DNA from 2 places in the Streptomyces sp. NPDC002994 genome. Region 1 is predicted to be linked to the other one. Evidence: riboswitches for the same ligand, from Rfam matches in the RefSeq annotation. Region 1 holds a riboswitch; the other holds the start of a gene.
What was found. Region 1 has a riboswitch for S-adenosylmethionine ahead of ABZX79_RS32745 (aminotransferase class V-fold PLP-dependent enzyme). Riboswitches for the same ligand answer to the same signal wherever they lie in the genome.
Positions count from the first base shown of each region.

Region 2: another riboswitch for S-adenosylmethionine. It lies ahead of thrC (threonine synthase); the one in region 1 lies ahead of ABZX79_RS32745 (aminotransferase class V-fold PLP-dependent enzyme).

Region 1 covers NZ_JBEXNQ010000034.1:11,290-14,907, forward strand. Annotated here, with positions in the region: gene trpD (anthranilate phosphoribosyltransferase) at 1-957, shown strand, start outside; SAM riboswitch class IV at 1,058-1,174, shown strand; gene ABZX79_RS32745 (aminotransferase class V-fold PLP-dependent enzyme) at 1,338-2,699, shown strand; partial or broken gene ABZX79_RS32750 (glycerate kinase) at 2,660-3,427, opposite strand; partial or broken gene ABZX79_RS32755 (hypothetical protein) at 3,366-3,566, opposite strand; gene ABZX79_RS32760 (IS200/IS605 family accessory protein TnpB-related protein) at 3,577-3,618, opposite strand, start outside.
Region 2 covers NZ_JBEXNQ010000006.1:138,899-142,516, reverse strand. Annotated here, with positions in the region: gene ABZX79_RS09725 (MoaD/ThiS family protein) at 88-363, opposite strand; gene thrC (threonine synthase) at 360-1,679, opposite strand; SAM riboswitch class I at 1,673-1,800, opposite strand; gene ABZX79_RS09715 (glucosyl-3-phosphoglycerate synthase) at 1,976-2,980, shown strand; gene ABZX79_RS09710 (trehalose-6-phosphate synthase) at 3,039-3,618, shown strand, end outside.

The DNA.
Region 1 (3,618 bases):
TGGGCCATGGACCGCATCATGAGCGGCGAGGCGACGGACGCCCAGATCGCGGGTTTCGCGGTCGCGCTGCGCGCCAAGGGTGAGACGGTCGACGAGGTCACCGGTCTCGTACGGGCGATGTACGCGCACGCCAACACCATCGAGGTGCCGGGCCGTACGGTCGACATCGTGGGTACGGGCGGCGACCTCGCCAAGACGGTCAACATCTCCACGATGTCCGCGATCGTCGTGGCCGGCACCGGCGCCAAGGTCGTCAAGCACGGCAACCGGGCCGCCTCGTCCGCGAGCGGGGCCTCGGACGTCCTGGAGAAGCTCGGCGTCAATCTGGAGCTGACGCCGCAGCGCGTCGCCCAGGTCGCGGAGGAAGCGGGCATCACCTTCTGCTTCGCGGTGAAGTTCCACCCCGCCCTGCGGTACGCCGCGAAGGCGCGCAAGGAGCTGGGCGCGCAGACGACGTTCAACATCCTCGGCCCGCTGACCAACCCGGCGCGGGTGAAGGCGCAGGCGGTCGGTGTCGCGGATGCCCGGATGGCCCCCATCGTGGCGGGTGTGCTCGCCGAACGGGGGAATTCCGCGCTCGTCTTCCGGGGCGACGACGGTCTCGACGAGCTGACCACGACCGCGACTTCGCGGGTGTGGATCGTACGGAACGGGGCGGTCACGGAGCAGGCCTTCGACCCGCGCGACGTGGGCCTGGAGATCGTGCCCGTCGAGGCGCTGCGCGGCGCGGACGCGTCGTACAACGCGGATGTCGCGAGGCGGCTGCTGGGCGGCGAGACCGGTCCGGTGCGCGATGCGGTGCTGCTGAACACGGCGGCGGCGCTGGTCGCGCTGGACCCGACGGACGCGTCCCTGAACGACCAGCTCGCCGCGGGGATCGCCAAGGCCGCCGAGGCGATCGACTCGGGGGCGGCGCGGGCGGCGCTGGAGCGCTGGGTGGCTGCCAGCAACAGCTGAGCGCGAATGGTGTGTGACGCAAGGCGTAGTCCAGCCCCTTTGGTCTCAAACAGTGGACTACGCCTTGCGTCTTCTTGATCGTGTGGCAAGATGCTTGGCAGGTCATGAGTGACAGCGTTTTGGCCCCGGCTTGCTGTCCGGCAACCCTCCGTCCGTGGCGGGGTGCCCCGGGTGAAGACCAGGTCGTAGACAGAAAGGTCTACGGCAAGCGCGGACCCCTCGAAGACTTGGGGTCCTGGTTCTCAGGGAGCCTCTTGTGAGCAAGCGAATGCGATAGGGCCTTTCGCCCCTTCTTCGCACACCCCTTTTTCTTTTCTCCTCCAGCGCTGCCGCGTATCCGCCGGCGCGGGGAATTCGCCTGCCTTTTTCGGGAGTTCGCCATGTCTGTCTCCACCGTTGCCGCCGACCAGACGCTTTGTGCGCCGTTGCCCGTTCTCGGGCGAGATGTCCTCGTGCCGCTCGTGACGGGTGGGGAGGTCACGTACGCCGCTCTCGACTACGCGGCCAGCGCCCCGGCCCTCCAGCGCGTGTGGGACGACGTCGCGGCGTACGCCCCGTACTACGGCAGCGTGCACCGCGGCGCCGGGTACCTCTCGCAGCTGTCGACGGACCTCTTCGAGAACAGCCGCGCCACCGTCGCCGAGTTCCTCGGCTGCCGCGAGAGCGACCAGGTCGTCTTCACCCGATCCACCACCGACTCGCTCAACCTGCTGGCCGCGGCCCTGCCCGCCGACTGCCAGGTGTTCGTCTTCGAGACCGAGCACCACGCCTCGCTGCTGCCCTGGCGGGGCGCCGAGGTCAACTTCCTGAACGCGCCCCGCACTCCGGCCCAGGCCGTCGAGACCCTGGAGCGCGCCCTGGCCGACCGTGACCCGTACGGTCCTGCTCTTGTCTGCGTCACGGGCGCTTCGAACGTCACCGGTGAGCTGTGGCCGGTGAAGGAGCTCGCCGCCGCCGCCCACGCCCACGGCGCGCGGATCGTGCTCGACGCCGCGCAGCTCGCGCCCCACCACCCCCTGGACATCGCGGAGTTGGACGTCGACTGGGTCGCCTTCTCCGGGCACAAGCTGTACGCGCCGTTCGGCTCCGGCGTACTCGCGGGCCGCGCCGACTGGCTGCAGAGCGCCGAGCCGTACCTCGCGGGCGGCGGCGCCTCGCGCAAGGTCGCCCGCCGCGCCGACGGCGGCGTGGACGTCGAGTGGCACACCACGGCCGCCCGCCACGAGGCCGGTTCACCCAACGTCATCGGCGTGTACTCGATCGCCTCCGCCTGCAAGGCCCTGACGGAGGCGGGCTTCGACTCGCTGGTCGAGCGCGAGCAGCAGCTGGTGACGAAGGTGCTGGACGGCCTGGCCGAGGTTGACGCGGTGAGGGTGCTGTCCCTCTTCGGGGACGACGCCCCGCGCGTCGGCGTCATCTCCTTCGTCGTCGAGGGCTGGAACAGCTCGCACTTCGCCGCCGCGCTCTCCGCCGAGTACGGAATCGGCGTACGGGACGGCCTCTTCTGCGCTCACCCGCTGGTCCGCACCCTGCTCGGCAGCGACCCGCAGGACCCGGGCGAGTGCGGTGCGCCGGAGGCCGAGCCGGGCGAGCGTTCGCTGAACGCGATCCGCGTGAGCTTCGGCGCCGGTACGCCCGACGAGCACGTCGAGCGGTTCGTGGGCGCGGTGAAGGAGCTCGTGAAGGACGGTGCGAAGTGGAATTACCGTACCGAGGAAGGTCGTTGCGTCCCGGCGGTCTGAGTCGTCCTCGCTCCGAGGAGGATCATCCGCAGGGCCCGCTCGGTCGCGTCGGTAAGGAACTCAGCCCCACGGCCGAGCGCTTCGGTCAGTGACATCGGCGCGGGCAGGATCGAGCTGTACGCGTCCACGCCCGCCGCCCGTACTTCGTGCGCGCCCTCTCCGATCGTGCCCGCCAGCGCGAGCACGGGGCGGCCGGACAGCTTGGCGCGGCGGGCCACTTCGGCCGGGATCTTGCCGCGCGAGCTCTGGTGGTCCAGGGCGCCCTCGGCCGTGACGACCAGGTCGGCCCGGGCCAGGCGGGCGTCCAGGCCGACGTGGTCCAGGAGCACGTCGAAGCGCGGGAGCAGCCGGGCACCCAACGCGGCGAGCCCGGCGCCGAGGCCGCCGGAAGCGCCGGTGCCGGCGCCGAAGCGCAGGTCGGTGGAGGCGGGGCCGAGGGCGCGTTCCAGGACGTACGCCCACTGGTCGAGGGCGGCGGCGAGCTCCTCCACCTGAGCGGGGGTCGCGCCTTTCTGGGGGCCGAAGACGCGGGCTACACCGCGGGGGCCGCAGAGGATGTTGTACGGGTTGCAGGCGACCAGGATGTCGACGTCCTTGAGGCGCGGGTCGAGGCGGGTCGCGTCGATGCCGTGGAGTCGCGTCAATGCCCTTCCACCCGGCGGGAGTTCATGTCCGTCCGCGTCCAGCAGGCGGGCGCCGAGGGCCTGGAGGGCGCCGGCGCCCCCGTCCACGTACCGGAGTGCGAGTCCGGCGCCGAGAGCGATGTAGGTGTCGTCCACGGGGGTGGCGATCCAGGCGCGGGCCCAGCTTCTTGCGCAGTGCGCGGACGTACACGTCCACGATGTTCGAGCCGGGGTCGAAGTCGTACCGTTCCTTATCAGTGAGCATGAGCGAGTCCGTGGTCACTGCGCGCGTCCCG
Region 2 (3,618 bases), on a different contig from region 1:
TTCCCCAACTGTACCGCGCTCAACCATGCAGAATTGCCCCCTCCGCTTCTGTGGCGGAGAGGGCAATCGGCGTAACAGCGAGTGGGATCAGCCGCCGGCGACGGCGGGAATGATGGAGACACCCGCGCCGTCCGGAGTGGCCGTCTTCAGGCCGCCCTCGAAGCGCACGTCGTTGTCGTTCACGTACACGTTCACGAAGCGGCGCAGCTTGCCCTGATCGTCCAGGACGCGGGCCGCGATGCCCGGGTGGTTCTTCTCCAGGTCGGCGATGACCTCGGCGAGGGTCGCGCCCTCGGCCGGGACCTCGGCCTTGCTGTCCGTGTACGTACGGAGAATGGTCGGGATACGGACTTTGACGCTCATGCGAGGCCAGCCTCTCGGAAAGAGTCCAGGTTGGGGCGGATGACGGCGGACTGACCCGTGGTCGGGGCCACCGCCTCAAGGGTCTTCAGGCCGTCGCCCGTGTTGAGCACGACGGTCGTCAGGGACGGGTCAAGGAGACCGGCCTCGATGAGCTTCTTCGTTACGCCGACGGTCACGCCGCCCGCGGTCTCCGCGAAGATGCCCTCCGTCTCGGCCAGCAGCTTGATGGATTCCACCACCTGCTCGTCGTTGACGTCCTCGACCGCGCCGCCCGTGCGGCGGGCGATGTCCAGGACGTACGGGCCGTCGGCCGGGTTGCCGATCGCGAGCGACTTGGCGATCGTGTTCGGCTTCTGCGGCCGTACGACGTCGTGCCCGGCCTTGAAGGCGGTCGACACCGGCGAGCAGCCCTCGGCCTGAGCACCGAAGATCTTGTACGGCTTGTCCTCGACCAGACCGAGCGCGATGAGCTCCTTGAGCCCCTTGTCGATCTTCGTGAGCTGCGAGCCCGAGGCGATCGGGATGACGAGCTGGTCCGGGATCTCCCAGCCGAGCTGCTCGCAGATCTCGTACGCCAGGGTCTTGGACCCCTCGCCGTAGTAGGGGCGCAGGTTGACGTTGACGAAGCCCCAGCCCTCGCCCAGCGGGTCGCCGATGAGCTCGGAGCAGAAGCGGTTCACGTCGTCGTAGTTGCCCTCGATGCCGACGAGCTCGCCGCCGTACACCGCAGCCATGACGACCTTGCCCTGCTCCAGGTCGTGCGGGATGAACACGCAGGAGCGGAAGCCGGCCCGCGCGGCGGCGGCGCCGACCGCGCCGGCCAGGTTGCCGGTGGAGGAGCAGGAGAGCGTGGTGAAACCGAACGCGCGGGCCGCTTCGACGGCGATGGCCACGACGCGGTCCTTGAAGGAGTGCGTCGGGTTGCCGGAGTCGTCCTTGACGTACAGACCGCCGGTGACACCCAGCTCGCGGGCCAGGTTGTCGGCCTTGACCAGCTTGGTGAAGCCCGGGTTCAGGCTCGGCTTGGACGCCACATCGGCGGGCACGGGCAGCAGCGGCGCGTACCGCCAGATATTGTCCGGTCCGGCTTCGATCTCCTTGCGCAGCGCTTCGGCGTCCCCGAGCGGGAGGTCGTAGGCGACCTCAAGGGGACCGAAACAGGAAGAACAGGCGAAGATCGGGCCGAGTTCGAATCGTTCTCCGCACTCGCGGCAGGAAAGCGCGGTGGCGGGTCCCAGGTCTACGGGGAGATTCGTGGTGCTTGCATCAGCTTCAACAGACTGCACAGCCATGGTGGCGAGGCCCTTTCTCCTCATCTTCCCCACGGCGCATTTCGCCGTGAGACGGAATTGGCACCGTCCCCACCGTTACCTCGCGGTCGGCGGAATGGTTGCCGGGACTTCAACGGGCCGTTCCCTCTGTCCCTCTGGATGAGCGCTATGGCGCCGGGTCTGGACCCGGCGCGTTTGTTCCGCGGCACCCCCGAGATGCGAGGGACCTCCGCGTTGTTCAAGACTGTAACCGAACCCCCGGACGGATGAGACTGTCGTCCGCAACGCGAGATGGATCAACGACGAGCCGGACGACGGCTCACCTGACGAGGGAGAGGCACGTGCTGGAAGAGGTGGAGCGCTGGCTGGACCGGCGGTCCTGGTCCGCGGCCGACCGGCCGCTGGACCGGCTGATCGCGGCCAAGGCCGGGCGCGCCCTCACCGTAAGCGTCGTGCTGCCCGCCCTCGACGAGGAGGAGACGGTCGGCGACATCGTCGCGGCGATACGCCGCGAGCTGATGGGAGCCGTGCCCCTCGTCGACGAGCTGGTCGTCATCGACTCCGGCTCGAAGGACCGCACCGCCCAGGTGGCGACGGCGGCTGGGGCGCGGGTCGTCCACCGCGACGCGATACTGCCCCGGATACCGGCCGTCCCAGGCAAGGGGGAGGTGCTGTGGCGGTCACTCTTGGTGACGAGTGGCGACATCGTGTGCTTCATAGACGCGGACCTGAAGGAGTTCTCTGCCTCGTTCGTCTCGGGCATCGTCGGACCGCTGCTGACCGAGCCCGACGTGCACTTCGTGAAGGCGATGTACGACCGCCCCCTCGGCACTGAGTCCGGCTTGCTCGCCTCCGGCACTGAATCCGACTTGCTCGCCTCCGGCAAGACCCTAGGTCAGGGCGGCCGGGTCACCGAGCTGGTGGCGCGCCCGCTGCTCAATCTGCACTGGCCGCAGCTGGCCGGCTTCGTCCAGCCGCTGGGCGGTGAGTACGCCGTACGCCGCTCGCTGCTCGAACAGCTGCCCTTCCCCGTCGGTTACGGAGTGGAACTGGGCCTGCTCGTCGACTCGCTCCACACGGTGGGCCTCGACGCGCTGGCCCAGGTCGATGTCGGCGTACGCAGACACCGCCACCAGGACGGGCAGGCGCTCGGCCGGATGGCCGCGAGCATCTACCGGACCGCTCACCTGCGGCTTTCGCGCGGCCCGCTGGTACGGCCGGTGCTGACGCAGTTCGAGCGGTCGGAGGACGGATCCGGGTTCGTCCCGCGCACGCATACGGTCGACACGGAGGAGCGGCCGCCGATGCGCGAGATCGACGAGTACGCGGCGCGGCGGGCGGCTTAACCCGGAGTTGAGCCGTACGCACGTTTGAGGGCTTCCAGGACGGGCTAGGTTTCGGCACATGGTCTCCGAGCACGCTGCACAGGTTCTTGTCGCTTCCAACCGCGGCCCGGTTTCGTACACCCTCCGTGAGGACGGCTCGCTCGCCGCCAAGCGCGGCGGCGGCGGTCTGGTCTCGGGCCTGTCGGCGATCGGCCGGGACGCCGATTCCCTGTGGGTGTGCTCGGCGCTGGGGGACGGCGACCGGGAGGCGGTACGGCGCGGGACGAGCACGGCGGGCGTACGGATGCTCGACATCGACGCCGGTGTGCACGCGGACGCGTACAACGGCATCGCGAACTCCGTGCTGTGGTTCGTGCACCACATGCTGTACCAGACGCCGCTGGAGCCCGCTTTCGACGCCGAGTTCCGGCGCCAGTGGGGGGCGTACGAGACGTACAACCGCGCCTTCGCCGACGCGCTCGCGGCCGAGGCGGCGCCCGGTGCGGCTGTGCTGGTGCAGGACTACCACCTGTGCCTGGTGCCGGGCATGCTGCGCGAGCTGCGCCCGGACCTGCGGATCGGCCACTTCACACACACTCCGTGGGCCCCCGTGGACTACTTCCGGCTGCTGCCGGACGACATCGCGCGCCAGCTGGTGA